Regions from separate parts of the Vibrio sp. KUL80 genome, predicted to be linked through region 1. Evidence: predicted binding sites of a transcription regulator. Region 1 holds the regulator's gene; each other region holds the start of a gene.
What was found. Region 1 encodes PurR, which represses purine synthesis genes. Its sites were predicted from a motif close to TNANGNAAACGTTTNCNTNA; they were not measured.
Positions count from the first base shown of each region.

Region 2: the regulator PurR is predicted to act here: its motif matches at 1,367-1,386, upstream of AC6I8U_RS24600 (formate--tetrahydrofolate ligase).
Region 3: the regulator PurR is predicted to act here: its motif matches at 2,413-2,432, upstream of pyrD (quinone-dependent dihydroorotate dehydrogenase).
Region 4: the regulator PurR is predicted to act here: its motif matches at 1,895-1,914, upstream of glyA (serine hydroxymethyltransferase).

Region 1 is NZ_AP045841.1:2,370,282-2,375,045, forward strand. It holds gene torD (molecular chaperone TorD) at 70-723, shown strand; gene purR (HTH-type transcriptional repressor PurR) at 1,061-2,065, shown strand; cyclic di-GMP riboswitch class I at 2,245-2,333, shown strand; gene AC6I8U_RS10910 (TfoX/Sxy family DNA transformation protein) at 2,451-3,041, shown strand; gene AC6I8U_RS10915 (TVP38/TMEM64 family protein) at 3,160-3,843, shown strand; gene AC6I8U_RS10920 (putative signal transducing protein) at 3,844-4,176, shown strand; gene AC6I8U_RS10925 (alpha/beta fold hydrolase) at 4,157-4,764, opposite strand, start outside.
Region 2 is NZ_AP045842.1:1,797,837-1,802,600, reverse strand. It holds gene AC6I8U_RS24605 (inosine/guanosine kinase) at 1-1,247, shown strand, start outside; gene AC6I8U_RS24600 (formate--tetrahydrofolate ligase) at 1,416-3,164, shown strand; gene AC6I8U_RS24595 (OmpA family protein) at 3,245-3,871, opposite strand; gene AC6I8U_RS24590 (thiol:disulfide interchange protein DsbA/DsbL) at 4,017-4,640, shown strand; gene bamJ (BamJ family beta-barrel-assembly machinery protein) at 4,651-4,764, shown strand, end outside.
Region 3 is NZ_AP045841.1:1,847,085-1,851,848, reverse strand. It holds gene AC6I8U_RS08505 (NAD-glutamate dehydrogenase) at 1-2,310, shown strand, start outside; gene pyrD (quinone-dependent dihydroorotate dehydrogenase) at 2,522-3,532, shown strand; gene AC6I8U_RS08495 (cell division protein ZapC) at 3,695-4,240, shown strand.
Region 4 is NZ_AP045841.1:768,467-773,230, forward strand. It holds gene treC (alpha,alpha-phosphotrehalase) at 1-816, shown strand, start outside; gene AC6I8U_RS03480 (YitT family protein) at 1,022-1,621, opposite strand; gene glyA (serine hydroxymethyltransferase) at 1,970-3,220, shown strand; gene AC6I8U_RS03490 (hypothetical protein) at 3,302-3,631, opposite strand; gene lipA (lipoyl synthase) at 3,823-4,764, opposite strand, start outside.

The DNA.
Region 1 (4,764 bases):
CACACAACAAGTTATTGCTATTCATCTTTATTGGCTAAAATAGGGTTATCATTTTTGGAGATTATTCAAATGCAAGAAATCAAAGCATTTAATGAGCAACGCGCAGAAATCTATTGGTGGCTTTCAAGCCTATTCGCTGCCGAGCTCACTGATGATGAACTCAACAAATACCACAGCCCTGAAATTCGCTCTTTCTTATCTGGCTTAGGAGAAAACCCTTCCCTAAAAGAACCCATTCAGGTCTTTACAGAGTCCTTGAACCGCCTTCAAGTCAGAGAAGACGCACAATTAGAGCTTTCTGCCGATTTTTGCGATCTATTTTTAAAGTCGGACAAGCACGGCGCATTGCCTTATGCCTCTATGTATATTGGTAAGTCTGGTCTTTTAAATGATCAACCTGCACAGGATATGGCTGACCTGTTAGCTAAGCACAGTGTGGCAGTGAATAAGGACTTAAATGAGCCAGCGGATCACCTCGCGATCGAGCTAGATTTTCTAGGCAACTTAATCATTCGCTCCAATGAGCTTGAAGCGGAGGCACATATGAACGATGCGCTGCACGAGCAAGCAGAGTTCATCAAGAACTACTTGATGACATGGCTACCTCAGTTTGTTGCGAAATGCCAAACTCACGACGAGTTTGGGTTTTATGCCGCTGCCGCTAAACTACTCGAAGCATTCTGCCAACTTGACTACACCTACCTAGAGGGTGAGCAAGGCTAGCCAACCTTAAAGCGCAAATCATTTGCATCACATCTGTGAGAATTAATTTGCGCTTTAGTTATAAATTTATTGGATAAGTCATTGCCAGCGCCCAAACCTAAGTCTACAATCCGCCGTTTAAATGCAAATGCCATTGGCATTCAACGCGGACTTGTGTCCAAAAATACCTGTTGAAATCTACGCTCTGAGCTTTTTTCGCCGCGGCTTGCATGCAACTTTCGGTTTTCGCAGCCAAATACTATGTTTACAACAACATAGCGTTATAAATTTGCAAAGACCACTATACTTGAAGCGGTACCAACGTTAATTATCAAGCCGCGACTAATAGGATATCACTATGGCAACTATTAAAGATGTCGCCCGCCTTGCAGGCGTTTCAACGACCACAGTATCCCACGTTATTAATAAGACTCGCTTTGTTGCTGAAGCAACTCAAGAAAAAGTGATGGCGGCGGTCGACGAACTCAACTACGCACCAAGCGCCGTTGCACGTAGCTTAAAATGTAACTCAACGAAAACCATTGGTATGTTAGTGACTCAGTCCACTAACCTGTTCTTTTCTGAGGTTATCGATGGTGTTGAGAGCTACTGCTACCGCCAAGGCTACACGCTGATCCTATGTAACACTGGTGGCGTGTATGAAAAGCAACGCGATTACATTCGCATGCTGGCAGAGAAACGCGTGGATGGCATCCTCGTGATGTGCTCTGATCTTACCGAAGAGCTGCTAGAGATGCTTGAGCGTCACGCCGACATTCCTAAAGTTATCATGGACTGGGGCCCAGAAAGCTCACAAGCGGACAAGATCATCGATAACTCTGAAGAAGGCGGTTATCTGGCAACGAAGTTCCTGATCGAAAAAGGTCACACGGATATTGCCTGCCTGAGTGGCCATCTAGAAAAAGCCGTGTGCCAAGAGCGTATCATCGGTTACAAACGTGCCCTTGCTGAGGCAGGTATCGAGATGAAAGATGATCGTATTCTTGAAGGCAACTTCGAATGCGATACAGCCGTTATCGCAGCTAACCGCATCGCAGCAATGGAAGACCGACCTACCGCTATCTTCTGTTTCAACGACACAATGGCGTTTGGCTTAATGAGTCGCCTGCAACAACTGGGTGTGCGCGTACCTGAGGACATCTCTGTCATTGGATACGATAATATTGAGCTAGCTGAGTACTTCTCGCCACCACTAACGACGGTTCACCAACCAAAACGTCGTGTAGGTAAAAACGCGTTTGAGATTCTATTAGAACGAATCAAAGATAAAGGTCATGAAAAGCGCATTTTCGAAATGCACCCAGAGATTGTTGAACGCGACTCTGTCAAAAACCTTACATAATGCTGACAAAAGTGCCTTTCTAGGCACTTTTTTTTGAACTTCATTCAAATTTTCACCTTTCAATTGTTAGTTTTTTACGCACCCACAGGCACAAATAATCCGTCATTATTTGAACCAAGATCACACTTCTAAAAATGAGTAATGATAGGATTATGTTGTTTTCATTTATTCTATGCATGTCACGCACAGGGCAAACCATCTGAAAGGGTGGGACGCAAAGCCTCCGGCCTAAACCAATTTTTAATTGATAGGTAGCGGGGTTGCCGATGGCAAGGGGAGAAGGCTCAGTTATGGCATATGCCTAACAGAGCTCTGACACCTGATTGCTATACTCTCGGACCTGATTCTGGTGACACAATCAATAACACCGAGAAAAGAATAAAGCATGGATAATCCTATACTAAAAAATTCAATGCAATTATTCGCTCAGCTTGGAAGAGTAAAGTCTCGCTCCATGTTTGGGGGATTTGGCATCTTCGTAGATGATACGATGTTTGCCTTAGCAGTGAATAACAAATTACATATCAGAACTAACCGTCAGACCGTATCCACCTTCAAAAAACTGGGTTACAAGCCTTATGTTTATAAAAAGCGTGGATTTCCCGTTGTTACTAAGTACTTCGCGTTACCTGAAGACTGTTGGCAAGATCAAGAAGGTATTCTCGATCACGCTAAACAGGCACTCGAGTTCGCGAAAACTGAGAAAGAGCAACAATCCGAAGCGAAACCTAATCGCCTGAAAGACCTTCCTAATCTTCGCCTTGCCACTGAGCGTATGCTCAAAAAAGCAGGCATTGAATCAGTGGTTGAACTTCAGGATCATGGTTCGGTTGAGGCTTTCAAGGCCATTCAGAGAACCCATTCAAGTACCGTAGGTTTAGAGCTTTTATGGGCTCTTGAAGGTGCGATAAATGGTACTCATTGGTCTGTGATTCCTCAGACTAAAAGAGATGAACTGGCTCGCTTAATTAATTAAGCTACGGTAATCTCAAGAAAAAATCAGCCTTATGGCTGATTTTTTTGTATTAGCTGAAAGGAAAAACATACTCATCCTTTCTACTACACTAATACTGAGTCATCAAAAGGATATCGTCATGAGCAAGAAGCTGATACTAGGATTGGTTTTGGTTGCTGTCGTCATTTACTTAGGCATCAACTTTGGTCAACACCTCACACTAGAAAACGCAAAAGCACAACAAGTCGCACTGAGTGAATACATCAATGAGAACTTCGTGGCTGCTGCCCTCACCTATTTCTTCGCTTACATAGCGATTACTGCATTCTCTGTTCCAGGCGCTGCCGTGGTTACCTTACTTGGCGCCGCATTGTTCGGCTTCTGGACAAGTCTACTGCTCGTTTCATTTGCTAGTACCATAGGCGCTACATTGGCATTCTTGAGCAGTCGCTTCCTACTTCGCGATTGGGTACAAAGTAAGTTCGGTTCGAAACTTGAGACGATCAATAAAGGTGTCGAAAAAGACGGTGCTTTCTATCTATTTTCTCTAAGACTCATTCCTGTGTTCCCATTTTTCTTGATTAACTTATTGATGGGTCTCACGCCAATTCGAGTCTCTAAGTATTACTTGGTGAGTCAACTGGGCATGCTGCCAGGAACTGCAGTATACCTCAATGCAGGTACCCAGCTAGCGAACATTGACAGTCTATCAGGCATTGTTTCCCCTACCGTGTTGGCATCGTTTGCCCTACTCGGTTTGTTCCCACTTATTGCCAAATGGATTATGGGGAAAATCTCTCGCTCACCACAGGTACAGGAATAGATGAAGATATTTGTAGGCAATAACCCACCAGAAACACATATTGTCCAACAGCAGTTGATGGCTGAAGGTATAGAGTGTGAAGTACGAGGCGAAGGTGTTTTTGGGTTACGAGGGGAAGTACCGTTTGACGAAAGTTCTCTACCCTACGTTTGGCTTTTCAACAAAGAGCAAGAAATGATGGCACGAGCTGTCATTCAAGATTGGCAAAATCAGGCTGAGAAAAGCGGTAACATGCCGTGGGTATGTTCCGCTTGCCACGAGACTAACGAAGCGCAATTTGGCGTCTGCTGGAACTGTCAGACGCCACAAACGGCTACGATGCCACAGACTTAATGAAATCTATTGAGTGCTTATTGAACTCTTCTGGACGCTCAACATTGCACACATGACCACAATCTTTGATCTCTAATAGACGGCTGGACTTATGTTCAGCCACCATCTCTTTGACTGGCTTAATAAACATATAGTCTTTATCACCCATCAAATACAAAGTCGGAATCGGCAACTCTCGGTCTTTAAAGTAGCGGTTGAGAGGGTTTACTTCTGTCGTTAGACGATACCAGCGCTTAAACTCTTTTTGGCACAGCTTCTTCGCCTCTCGGACGAATAACAATCGTGACTCTTTTTGGCCTTTTTGCGGCATGACAATGTACGCGAACAAGCTGTAAAGCCACATATAAGGGATAATGTGCTTACTCCAGTTGCCAATTTTCACCAGAATTTGCGAGCGAGTATTAAAGCGAGTGACCGCACCGCCTAAGACCATGGAACGAACTCGGGAGTGTGCCAACTCGGCAATGTTGCGCACAATAATCGTTCCCAAAGACATACCGACAAAGTGGGCTGACTGAATCTTAAGGTGATCAAGTACTTTAACGATATCCATCGTCACCTCTTTAAAGGTGTACTTGTTCGACATAA
Region 2 (4,764 bases), on a different replicon from region 1:
CTGTGAGTCAGGCGCAATCAGCGCCAAAACTATACCGCCCAACAATTGTTGGTGTCGGCCAAACAATCGTCGACATTGAAGCACGTGTTGATGATGACTTCCTAGCTAAATACGATTTAAGTAAAGGACACTCACTCGTACTCGAAGAGAGCAAAGCGGATGCTCTGTATGCCGAACTTGTGGAAAAAGAGCTAATTACACATCAGTTCCCCGGCGACACTATAGGTAATACTCTTCACAACTACTCAGTTCTTGCGGACAGTAAATCTGTCTTGCTAGGCGTAATGTCTAAAAACATTCAAGTTGGGTCATACGGCTATCGTTACCTGTGCCGCACATCGTCGAGAATGAACCTAAACCATCTACAGACGGTTGATGGTCCTATTGGTCGCTGCTACACACTTATCACTGATGACGGTGAACGCACCTTCGCTATCAACGAAGGTGAGATGAACCAGCTTCGACCAGAGAGTGTACCTGAGTCAGTGTTTGACAAAGCATCTGCACTTGTTGTTTCTTCTTACCTTATGCGTGGTAAACCTGAAGATCCGATGCCTCAAGCTGTTGCTCGTGCCGTTGAAATTGCAAAGCAGAAATCTGTACCAGTCGTTCTTACTCTGGGTACTAAATGGGTTATCGAAGGCAATGAGAAGTTCTGGCAAGACTACATCAAAGAAAACGTCACCATCGTTGCGATGAACGAAGAAGAAGGTGAAGCCTTGACCGGTTTCGCCGATCCTCTAAAAGCCGCTGACAAAGCACTGGATTGGGTTGATTTAGTCTTGTGCACCGCGGGTCCAGAAGGCCTCTACATGGCGGGCTACTGTGACAACGTCACACTAAGAGAGACAACACACGAACTTATCTCTGCTGACGAGTTTGCAGACTTCAACAAGTTTGAATTTAGCCGAGCGATGAGAAAAGACGAGTGTTCTGATCCGCAAAAAGTTTACTCTCACATTGGTCCTTACCTAGGCGGTCCACTAAAGATCAAGAACACCAATGGTGCAGGAGATGGTGCACTGTCAGCATTACTGCATGACATGACTGCAAACTCATTCCATAGCAAAAATGTACCAGACTCAGACAAGCATGTTGCGCCATGTTTAACATATTCATCACTCTCTCAAATTTGTAAGTACGCAAACCGAGTTAGCTACGAAGTGTTAACCCAACACTCACCTAGACTCACCCGTGCCCTTCCTGAGAGAGAAGACAGCTTAGAAGAAGCATACTGGGATCGTTAATAAAAAAGGGCTTCGGCCCTTTTTTGTTTTTAAAACATACAAATAACAGGAGGCTGATTACTTTTAGAACAGCCCTCTGAATATTTAACTTTACAAAGCATTTTTAACCAGTATTATCTCGACGCAAACGTTTTCCTCATTAATTTTGTGGCTTTTTAAGGACCGTTAATGCTATCTGATATCGATATCTGTCGTACGACGTCACTCTCTGCTATTTCTGACATTGCAAAACAAGCTGGTCTTCTTGACCACGAGTATCACCCGCAAGGATTTCACAAAGCGAAAGTGACACTGGATGCGGTCTCGCGCCTAAAAGACAACCGTGATGGTAAGTTGATTGTCGTTACCGCAATCACGCCTACCCCATTGGGCGAAGGCAAAACCGTCACCACCATTGGTTTATCTCAAGGCCTCAAGAAGCTAAACAAGTCCGTAATGGCATGTATCCGTCAGCCATCTATGGGCCCTATATTTGGTGTTAAAGGCGGCGCAGCAGGCGGCGGCTATTCTCAAGTTGCACCAATGGAAGAGCTAAACTTACACCTAACAGGCGATATCCACGCCGTGACTGCTGCTCACAACCTGGCGGCCGCGGCGATTGACGCGCGTATTTACCATGAACAGCGTCAAGGCTTTGAAGCATTTGAATCTCGCACTGGTCTTAAAGCGCTTAAGATTGATAGTAAAAACGTGGTATGGAAACGCGTTGTCGACCACAACGACCGAGCCCTACGCATGGTTACCGTCGGTCAAAACGAAGTAAACAAAACGATCAATGGCTACGAGCGCCAAGATGGCTTTGATATCTCTGCAGCATCAGAGTTAATGGCGATCCTTGCCCTATCGAAAGATTTAAAAGATCTTCGTACCCGCATTGGCAAGATTGTTGTTGCCTACTCTATTGACGGCACACCTGTGACCACCGAAGACCTACAAGTAGCGGGTGCAATGGCGGTTAGCATGAAAGAAGCGATTGAACCAACGCTTATGCAAACGCTAGAGGGCGTACCGACACTTATCCACGCAGGTCCTTTTGCAAACATCGCTCACGGTAATTCATCGATTATCGCGGATAGCATCGCCACAAAACTGAGTGACTTTACGGTGACAGAAGGTGGTTTTGGTTCTGATATGGGCTTTGAGAAGGCTTGTAACATCAAAGCTTCTGCGACGGATAAGAAACCTGATTGCGCAGTGATTGTAGCAACGCTTCGCGGTCTGAAAGCAAACTCTGGTCTATATGATCTTAAGCCTGGCACTCCTATCCCAGACAGCATCTACGGCGAAGATACAGCGGCATTAAAAGCTGGTTTTGAAAACCTGAAATGGCACATCAACAATGTGGCAAAATACGGCGTTCCTGCTGTCGTGGCGATCAACCGCTTCCCACAAGACAGTGAGCAAGAGCTTGCGCTACTACAAGAGTGGGTCGAAGCACTAGACAGCAACTGCCAAGTCGCTATCAGTGAAGGTTTTGCTAAAGGTGGTGAAGGCACAGTGGCTCTTGCTGAAAAAGTCATTGAAGCATGTACAACTGACGCGAACTTTAAACCTCTATACACAGCAGAGCAATCTATCGAAGAGAAGCTCATGACCGTGTGTGAGGTGGGCTACGGTGCGGCTCGTGTAACCTTGTCTTACCAGGCTCAGCAGCAACTAGAAATCTACAAGAAACATGGATTCAATAACCTAGCGGTTTGTCTTGCTAAAACACCACTTTCCATCACTACTGATGGCAGTGTGAAAGGTGCACCAACTGGCTTTGATGTCGTTATCCGTGAGTTACGCTTATGTGCGGGTGCCGGTTTCATCTATGCACTTTGTGGCAATGTAATGACTATGCCGGGTCTTCCAGACAAACCAGCATTTATGAGCCTAGATCTCGACGACGAAGGCAACATCGTTGGTCTTAGCTAATTAGCGTTAAGCTTGCTGAAATACTAAAAAAGCGACGGTTCTCCGTCGCTTTTCTTGTTTCTAAGATTAAGAGTTTTACATCACTGGGCAACAATCAAGGTCAGCTCTACACGACGATTGCATGCTTTACCAAATTGAGTCGTATTCGTACACGCAGGAACGTACTCACCATACCCTCTGGTATAAATCATCTGTCTTGGTACGTTCTTTCCAATCAAGGTGCGTTTCACTGACTCAGCTCTTTTGTCAGACAGCGAATCATTCAAGCGAACAGTACCCGTGTTATCCGTGTGCCCACCAATCACCACGTCTACACCCTGTTGACGAGACAAGAAACTCGCCAGTTGCTCCAACCACATTGCCGACCCATCAGCAACATTCGCAGAACCCGTATTGAAATGGATTTTTTGTTTTAGGCGAATCATGACGTAGTCACCAGGAATGAGTTCATAATCCAGCCCTTGATTCACAAGATAGGTTTCCAACTCATCCCAAGAGTGACTTCGATATTGACCATTTGGCCCGCCAACCTTAGCAGTCGACATGATAGGAGCATCCGCCCACTCTGGGTGCATGACGTCGTGCTCACTGCGGGGCGCTGTTTCTAACATTTCTGGAAACATCTTACTCGTTGTCTCGGACACTGAACTGCATCCTGCGAGTACAATCGCAGAGGTTAACCACACCACTCGCTTTAGCATTAACATCGCCAACTCCTAAATCTCAATCATGCTGTTTATATCGACCAAAACAGCGAAACCTTTACAAAAAATCTTTCGCTTATTCCCCTCTTGTGCGGCCTACTCATTCAACGTTAAACTCTCTGCATCCAATCCATTTAGAAGCATTATGATGTTAAAAACATTTTCTAAGTCTCTTGCCATTCTCGCACTCGTTGCATCTGTAGCTGCTTGTAGCGACTCTTCAACGCCAACCGAAGGCAAACAGTACCGTACCTTAGATGCCAATCTATCTACTTACCGACTACCTCAAGTAACGGAAGTGTTCTCTCTAGGATGTGGTCACTGCCGTAACCTTGAGCCAATGCTGCCTGAGCTAGAGTCTAAAATTGATTCCAAATTGGGCAAAATGCATGTCATGTTCAATGATAGTGCGAAAATTGCTGCCATGATTTTCTACACAGCGGTCATGCAATCCGAAGGTGGCAAGGTCCCTGCGGATATGAAAGACAGCTTGTTTGCACTTGTACAAGACCGTGAACTTGATGGAGCCGCAAAGAAAGCCGAGCTCGACCGTATTTTCGAGTCTCGCAACATGGTTAGCCCATACGCACTCGATGAAGCTCAGCAAGAGCAGTTGTTCACCTATCTAGAGCAGGCTGAAGCGGTGTCTATGGAAGCGCAAATTAACGCTGTACCTACCTTCATCGTTAACGGCAAGTATGAAGTCATGATTTCTGGCCATCAGGGAATCGATGAGATTGCTGAAACTATCAACTATCTAAAAACAAAATAAAGGAACACTCGTGTCTAAAATTCTAATTCCTATTATTGTTCTGCTTCTGGCAGCATTTATGATTTACCGTACTTGGGGTAACAGCAAAGCCGCCGAAGAGAACTTTCAGCAAGGACAAGCATTC
Region 3 (4,764 bases), 520 kb from region 1:
GGTGGATTTGTCTGTAAGCGTCAACCTCAGCTATCGAGTCGTGATGAGATCTTTGCAGAGGGCCAACGTTGCTATAAGCAATTTATCCGTGCGCTATTAGATGTCTCTGACAACATCATCGAAGGGGAAGTTATTCCGCCGAAAAGTGTCGTGAGACATGACGAAGATGATCCATACTTGGTGGTTGCTGCAGATAAGGGGACGGCAACGTTTTCTGACTTAGCAAACTCAGTGTCTGACGAATACAACTTCTGGCTTGGTGATGCATTCGCATCGGGTGGCTCCAATGGTTATGATCATAAGGCTATGGGTATTACAGCCAAAGGTGGCTGGGAGTCAGTTAAACGTCACTTCCGTGAGATGGGAATAGATTGTCAAAACGAAGACTTCACCGCTATCGGTGTAGGTGACATGGCAGGGGATGTATTTGGTAACGGTATGCTACTTTCTAAGCATATTAGGCTCCAAGCTGCGTTTAACCATATGCACATCTTTATTGATCCAAATCCAGAGTCATCAGCGAAAAGCTGGGAGGAACGTAAACGCCTATTCGATCTTCCGCGTTCAAGCTGGGAGGATTACGATCCTAAGTTGATCTCTAAAGGCGGTGGTGTATTTGCTCGTCGAGCAAAATCGATCACATTGACTCCAGAGATCCAAAAGATGCTTGGCACTAAAAAAGCATCAATGGCGCCAAATGATCTTATTAAAATGATTTTGTCGATGGAAGTCGATCTCCTTTGGAATGGTGGTATCGGTACGTATGTGAAATCGAGCTCTGAAACACACACAGATGTTGGAGACCGAGCCAATGATGTGCTGCGAATCAATGGTAGCGAGTTAAAAGCCAAAGTTGTTGGTGAAGGCGGTAACCTGGGTATGACTCAGCTTGGTCGTATTGAATACGCGCTCGCTGGTGGACGGGTAAATACCGACTTTGTTGATAACGTAGGTGGTGTAGATTGCTCTGATAACGAAGTAAACATTAAGATCTTCCTTAATGGTCTAGTATCTAATGGCGATCTGACGGTAAAACAGCGCAACCAGATTCTAGAGTCCATGGAAGACGAAGTGGGTGAGATTGTATTGGACGACGCTTACTGTCAGTCTGAGTCAATTTCAGTGACCGAATTCCAGGGTGTCTCTTTGGTCAAAGAACAGATTCGCTTTATTCACACCTTAGAGAAAGCAGGTCACCTAGATCGCGCTCTAGAGTACATTCCTTCGGATGAAGATCTACTTGAGCGTGAAAAGCAGGGTATTGGCATGACTCGTCCGGAGCTTTCGGTATTAGTTGCATACGGTAAGATGGTGCTGAAAGAAGAGTTAGTCTCGGATGAGATCGCGAATGACCCTTATCATCAGCAACAACTCACCCAATACTTCCCATCTGAGTTACGCCGTAACTATATGGAAAGTATGCCAAACCATCCACTGCGAGCAGAAATTATCTCTACTATGCTTGCAAATCAGATGGTTAACGAGATGGGTTGTAACTTTGTGACTCGTTTGCAAGAAGAAACCGGCGCAACTGTGGTTGATATTGCTAATGCTTATGCGGCATCTCGTGAGATTTACGGTTTTGCCTACACATTTGAGCAAATCAGAAAGCTTGATAATGTGGCGAGCTCAGAAGCTCAGTATGAGTTGTTGTTCATTGTTCGCCGAACACTTCGTAGACTAGCTCGTTGGATTCTTCGTAATCGTCCTGGCAAGCAGTCAGTAGAGCAGTTAGTTGCTCGCTACCGTGATGACGTAATCAAGGTAGAGCAAACGCTAGAGAAGTGTTTGGTTGCTGAAGAGGTATCTGAACACAACGCTCAAGCTGATATTTGGGTAGGGCAAGGTGTTGAAAGTGATTTGGCGAATTATGTTGCTCGTCTATCAAGTTTGCTTTCTGCTGTCGACATCTCTGAGATTGCAACTGAAGCAAGCTTTGATGTTGAGAGAGCATCGAAACTTTACTTCCACTTAGGTGATCGATTATCACTTCACTGGTTCTTGAACCAAATTAACGGTCAAGCGGTAGACAACAACTGGCAAGCACTTGCGAGAGCAGCGTTCCGTGAAGATCTTGATTGGCAGCAACGCTTGTTGACGGCACAAGTACTGAAATGTGGTTGTGGGGGAGACAGTGAAGACGTGATCCTGTCACTTGATAACTGGATGGCGACAAATGAAAACAGCCTCCAGCGTTGGGAAAATATTCTCAACGAATTTAAGGTGGGGAATGTCCATGAGTTTGCTAAGTTCTCTGTTGCACTTCGCGAGCTAAGTCTACTTAATCTGAACTGTGCAAATAATCTTTAGACAATGACACCACAATGTTAACAATTAGGCGCTCTTCGGAGCGCCTTTTTTAGTCTCAAAAGACTGCTTTAGTGACGGCGTCACACTAAATCGGCGCATTATTCTGCAAAACGTTTGCGTTTTGTTAGATAAACGAAAATCTTCGTTGCATGTTTGGGGGAATCAGTAAATAATACCACCCCGTTTACACGGGTTTTCTATCGGAGGCACAATGCTTTACCGTCTTGCCAGAACTGGCTTTTTCCAACTTGATGCCGAAAAGGCTCACGATCTCGCTATTCAAAACTTTAAACGCTTCACCGGCACTCCACTTGATCTCGCTTATCGCCAACAACTACCTAATCGACCAGTAGAATGTATGGGTTTAACCTTCAAGAACCCTGTTGGCTTGGCTGCTGGCCTTGATAAAAATGGTGAGTGTATTGAAGCATTCGGTGCGATGGGCTTCGGTTTTGTAGAAGTTGGTACGGTAACACCTCGTCCTCAACCAGGGAACGACAAACCACGTCTATTCCGTCTAGTGGAAGCAGAGGGCATCATCAACCGAATGGGCTTTAACAACCTCGGTGTAGATAATCTCGTTGAAAACGTAAAGAAAGCGAACTTTGACGGCATTATCGGTATCAACATAGGCAAGAATAAAGATACGCCGATTGAAAAGGGTGCTGAAGATTACATTATCTGTATGGAGAAGGTGTATGAGCATGCGGGATATATCGCTGTAAATATCTCTTCGCCAAACACTCCAGGGTTACGTTCACTCCAGTACGGAGAAGCATTGGATGAACTCCTTGCTGAACTGAAGGCGAAACAAGCAGAACTTGCTGAAAAACATGGTAAATATGTGCCATTAGCTCTGAAGATCGCTCCGGATCTGAGTGATGATGAGATCGGCCAGATTTGTGACTCATTGATCAAAAATAAGATTGACGGTGTGATCGCGACGAATACGACGCTGGATCGCTCTGTTGTTGAAGGTATGAAGCATGCAAACGAAGCTGGTGGCCTAAGTGGCCGACCTGTACAGTCTCGTAGTACTGAAGTTGTTCGTTTACTTGCCAAAAACCTTGATGGTAAGCTTCCAATCATTGGCGTAGGTGGGATCGACTCTTTTGTTTCTGCAAAAGAGAAACTCATGGCTGGCGCTTCTCTGGTTCAAGTTTACTCTGGCTTCATTTATCACGGTCCTAAACTTGTAAAAGACATCGTCAAAAATCTTTAAGCAAATTCTGTCAGAGTGACTAGGTTTGAATCATGAAAGGGGGAAATAGTTTTCCCCTTTTTTTTTGTTTATTCGTTTGTAGAATTAGTAACAACTGACCAAAAAGGTAATTAAGCGTTTTACCTAACAGTCTGATTATTCTTCAAATATAGAGACGGAACGATGCTTAAACCCAGCGATACATGGATCTGGTATATGGACGAGAGTGAGAACTCTCTTATGCTGGATTTGGGAGATGATATGGTTTTCAAAACCAATCTTTCCCGAAAGCTCCTTGTTGAATGCGCGATGGGTCAGAACAACTTCACAGTCGATGACGCATCCGCGTTTCAAACCTTTAAAGACCAAATAAGCCTATTGGGACTTTCTGAACCAAGACAAGCAGAGCTTACGCTCTATTGTGTGGCCGCAAAACGTTTCCATAAGCCTGTTCAGCCTAAGAGCTGGTTCTTCGATCATCAAGATGGCACGTACCAGCCTCAAGAGGGTGACTTAGTTCGCTTAATCAACCAACACTCTGAGGGTTTCTTTATCGTGTTGGAAGTAGGGGAAAGTGCGAGTTTGTGTGCGTTGGTAGACCTAGAGTCATTCAGTTTGTCTTCAAACAAAGAAGTGGTGTTTGGTCAAAGTATTAAGGTTATGCACGACAGGATGGCCTGCGCACATCAATTTATGGCATTAAACCAGCCTATTGCTCTAGTTGGTTAAGAGCGTGGCATAGAGCGCGATAACGCGCCTTATAAGAAAAAGCAGTGGCAGCTTAGCAATTACAATAAGAAGTTCTAACTTCCATTTCTCGTAGAATTTATCGGTCCTAGTGGCCGATTTTTTTTGTCTCAACTATCCCCAATAGCCAACCCCAATCCTCAATAGTCACCCCATTAACTGACATGTTTGCTACTACATCTCTGTTGCAGTGCAAATAATTTGCTTTTTTTATCACCAGAAAGTGACGTATTTGTTCCCCAAATTTAGGGGGCATTCACTCCAAAATTCCTCCTTTCACTGCATTTTGTAAGTAAATTACAGCTAAAAATGCGCATTGGTATATACCAAAATTGTAGCGAATAAGTATTCACTATCGCTATAGTACCTAATTTTACGTTATTTAAATTAGCTACTGCTTATGTATTGATTGGAAAGATGTAGAAGGTTTATGACGGTTAAACCTTGTTCGAACAAACAAGTGGAGACGAAGATTGTGCAGGTTTATTTAGTGACAACAGGGATTG
Region 4 (4,764 bases), 1.6 Mb from region 1:
GACAAGTGGACGAAGGCAGATTTTGACTTCCTGCAGCTAAAACAGATTTTCAACCACTGGCAGACAGGCCTAAATGGTCAAGGGTGGGGGGCGCTATTCTGGTGTAACCACGACCAACCTCGCGTAGTGAGTCGTCTTGGTAATGATCAGCAATATCGAACCGAGTCAGCAAAAATGTTGGCAGCGTCTGTTCATCTAATGCAAGGAACACCTTACATATACCAAGGTGAAGAGATCGGCATGACTAACCCAGGTTTCACCGAGATGAGTCAGTATCGGGATGTCGAAAGCCTTAATATGTATCAATTGATGGTGGAACAGGGCGATACCTCTCATGAGGATATGATGGCTATCCTGAGACAGAAATCTCGTGATAACTCTCGTACACCGATGCAGTGGAACGACAGCAAACACGCTGGCTTTACCCAAGGTACACCTTGGATTGGCGTTGCGGAAAACTATCCTCAGATCAACGCTGAGGCAGCGGTTGAAGATGAGCGGTCAGTATTCTACTTCTACCAAGAGCTTATCGCGCTTCGTAAGCAGCTAGCGGTGATTACTGACGGTAGCTATGTGGACTTGTTCCCAGAGCATGCTCAGGTTCACGGTTACTTGCGTGAGAGTGAGGAGGCGATGCTGCTGTGTTTGAACAACTATTATGGTGAGGAGACTCGCGTGGTGTTGCCGGAGCAGTTTGATGGTTTGGTGAGTCGTGCTGTGTTGAGTAACTATGGGGTTGTTGGTGAGGTTGAACTGACAGGTGAGGTGGTTTTGAGGCCTTATGAGACGTTGGTGTTGTTGGTTGATAAAGACTAAGAGCCAAGAGCCAAGAGCTAAGATCAAGAGCTTGCCCCCCTCTAGCTCCCCCTTATTAAGGGGGAGAACCAGTGCTCGTTACTAGCGTAACATTGCACAGATTCATAAGGCGATGCGATAGCGAGCCAGTAGTTCCTCCCCTTTATAAGGGGAGGCTAGGAGGGGTAAACGAGCGAAGCGAGTAAAATGAGTAAAAACACCCACCTCACCCATACGTCACCACATACCTAGTCGGCTTATGATTCATCGCCAACACCAAGTTCAACATCACCGCACCAAGAATCGAAATCCCAATAATCGACGGCGACACAAAGAAGAACGATGCAATAAGAATGGCACAATCAATTGCCATCTGTGTTTTACCAACCGATATTCCAAACTTGTCCTGAATAAACAGACACAACACATTAAAGCCACCTAGGCTTGAGCGGTGTCTGAAGAGAATCAGCATACCAAGACCCATCAATAAGCCACCGGCAATTGCGCAGTATATGGTATTGACGTTATCCAGCGTGACCACTCGATGCATGTTGTCCGTAATAATAGACACCAAGGCACCAGAGATGGCGCTGCTGGCAGCAAAGCGTTTACCAAAGCGTTTCCATGCAAGTAGGTAAAACGGGCTGTTTAGGGCGAAATAAAGCGTACCAAAAGAAATCGGTACAAACTGGCTCATAAGAAGGGCGAGACCTGTCGTACCGCCAGTCAAAAGTTGAGCCGACTGAAGAAAGAATATCCCCTGAGCGACGATAAAGGTGCCAGTAAGAATCGCTATCCAGTCTTCTTTACGTGAGTGTTTTTGCATCAATTCTAAATTCTTCTAATCAATAAACGGCGCAATATTATTGAAAAGTTGATGTTTTCGGTAGCTTGAAGGGGAAATTTACGGTAAACCTATGTAATTCAATTTTTACACTGTGTAAATTGAATTATTGACACTTAGTGCCCGTGATAACGCCGATTTATCGGCGGATATGATGAAGCCTAAGGTTCACTATGAAAAAACTGCATGAGAAATTTCCAATTTTCTCTTTATGACCTAGATCAAATTATGTATGATGCAAGTCATCAAATGTGGTGACGAAAACGTTTGCTTTTGGTCATTGAGTGGTTTTTTTGAAACTTTCAGAACAATCTGAGTCAGGAGATACAGATGCTTAAGCGTGATATGAACATCGCTGATTACGATGCGGAGCTATTTGCAGCAATTCAAGAAGAGACACTACGTCAAGAAGAGCACATCGAGCTTATCGCTTCGGAAAACTACACTAGCCCTCGCGTAATGGAAGCGCAAGGCTCTCAGCTAACCAACAAGTATGCTGAAGGCTACCCAGGTAAGCGCTACTACGGTGGTTGTGAGTATGTTGATAAAGCGGAAGCACTAGCGATTGATCGTGCTTGTGAGCTATTTGGTTGTGAGTACGCGAACGTTCAGCCGCACTCTGGTTCTCAAGCGAACAGCGCAGTATACATGGCGCTACTTAACCCAGGCGACACAGTTCTAGGTATGAGCCTAGCGCACGGTGGTCACCTGACTCACGGTTCACCAGTAAACTTCTCTGGTAAGCACTACAACGTTATCCCTTACGGTATCGACGAAGCTGGCCAAATCAACTACGACGAGATGGAACAGCTTGCTGTTGAGCACAAGCCTAAGATGATCATCGGTGGTTTCTCTGCATACAGCCAAATCGTAGACTGGGCCCGCATGCGTGAAATCGCAGACAAGGTTGATGCTTACCTATTCGTTGATATGGCGCACGTAGCGGGTCTTATCGCTGCAGGTGTTTACCCAACGCCAGTGCCACACGCTCACGTGGTAACAACAACAACGCACAAGACTCTAGCAGGTCCTCGCGGTGGTCTTATCCTGTCTAATGCAGGCGAAGACATGTACAAGAAACTGAACTCTGCTGTATTCCCTGGTGGTCAGGGTGGTCCTCTAATGCACGTTATCGCTGGTAAAGCTGTAGCGTTCAAAGAAGCGATGGAGCCAGAGTTCAAAGAGTACCAAGCACGCGTTGTTAAGAATGCAAAAGCGATGGTTGCACAGTTCCAAGAGCGCGGTTACAAGATCGTCTCTAACGGCACTGAGAACCACCTGTTCCTAGTTGACCTAATCGACAAAGACATTACAGGTAAAGAAGCGGATGCAGCGCTAGGCGCAGCAAACATCACTGTGAACAAGAACTCAGTACCAAATGACCCGCGTAGCCCATTCGTAACGTCTGGTATCCGTGTTGGTTCACCTGCGATTACTCGCCGTGGCTTCACTGAAGCGGATGCGACTGAGCTTGCTAACTGGATGTGTGACGTTCTAGACAACATCAACGATGCATCAGTAATCGAAGCAACGAAAGCGAAGGTACTAGAGATCTGTAAGCGCCTACCTGTTTACGCGTAGTTCTCTACTGTTGAAACGCAAAGAAAAAAGCGAGCTAAATGCTCGCTTTTTTAGTGCCTGAAACTTGAAGGTCACGGGGTATTACTTATTGATGTTAAGCAACGTGCCTGATTTGCATCGGAATGAGTAATACTTACGGCTCTCACTAAACTGACCTAAGCCTTCGCCATTACAGTAATCAATGTTGATATCACGCATGATATCCAATGTTTTCTCGCTGTTAAGGGCGAACTTAGCACCGTCCTTACAAACGATACGAACGCGACCATCGTCGCTGACCGAGTATAGGTTCACTTCAGTGTTACATAGCTCGAATGACGCTTCTAAATAGTTGTCTTGCTGAGTGTTTTGCGCACAACCTGCGATCACTGTTGCCGCTAGAATCGGCAAGCCAATTTTCAATAACTTCATGCTACATCCTTGATTGGGTGAAACTTTTTCTTTAAGCCTACCTAAAAATAGCAAAAATGCGAGTATGAGATTGTCATGTTGCATATTTTTCTCAAAAAAAACACGGATTGCTTCAACAGCGAACCCGTGTCTCTTGTTCCGAAAAAGGCTATGTTACTTCAAAGAAGCAATGTTCCTTCAAAAGGATAAAGCTATTTCACTTCTTCGCCTTTTGCTTGCAAGTCTGCATGGTAAGACGAGCGAACAAATGGACCACACGCAGCATGGGTAAAGCCAAGCTCAAGGGCAATCTCTTTTAGCTCATCAAACTCAGATGGTGGCACATAACGCTCTACGGGCAAATGGTGACGACTTGGCGCTAGGTACTGTCCAAGAGTTAGCATGGTAACGCCGTGAGCTCGAAGATCTTTGAGTACTTCAACGATCTCTTCTTTAGTTTCACCCAGACCCATCATCAAGCCAGACTTGGTTGGTACGTCTGGATGCATCTCTTTAAATTTCTGAAGAAGTTGCAGTGACCATTTGTAGTTCGCACCCGGACGCGCTTTGCGATATAGGCGAGGCGCTGTCTCTAGGTTGTGGTTAAACACGTCTGGCGGGTTATCCTTTAGTGCTTCAAGCGCTACATCCATACGGCCGCGGAAATCAGGTACCAAGGTCTCGATGCGGATCTCTGGGTTAAGTGCGCGGATTTCACGGTTACAGTCTGCAAAGTGCTGAGCGCCACCATCACGGAGGTCGTCACGGTCAACAGAGGTCACCACCACGTATTTAAGCTTCATATCTTTGATGGTTTGAGCAAGCTTTTGCGGCTCACCCGCTTCAGGCGCATTTGGGCGGCCATGAGCCACGTCGCAGAAAGGACAACGACGAGTACAGATAGCACCAAGGATCATAAAGGTTGCCGTACCGTGGTTAAAACATTCAGCCAGGTTAGGGCATGATGCTTCCTCACATACCGAGTGAAGATCGTTTTTGCGCATTGCAGACTTGATGTCTTGAATACGCTGGCTGTCCGCTGGCAGCTTGATCTTCATCCATTCAGGTTTACGAAGGATTTCTTTTTGCTCGGTAGGCATGTTCTTTACGGGAATCAGTGCCATCTTGTCAGCGTCACGGTATTTGACGCCTTT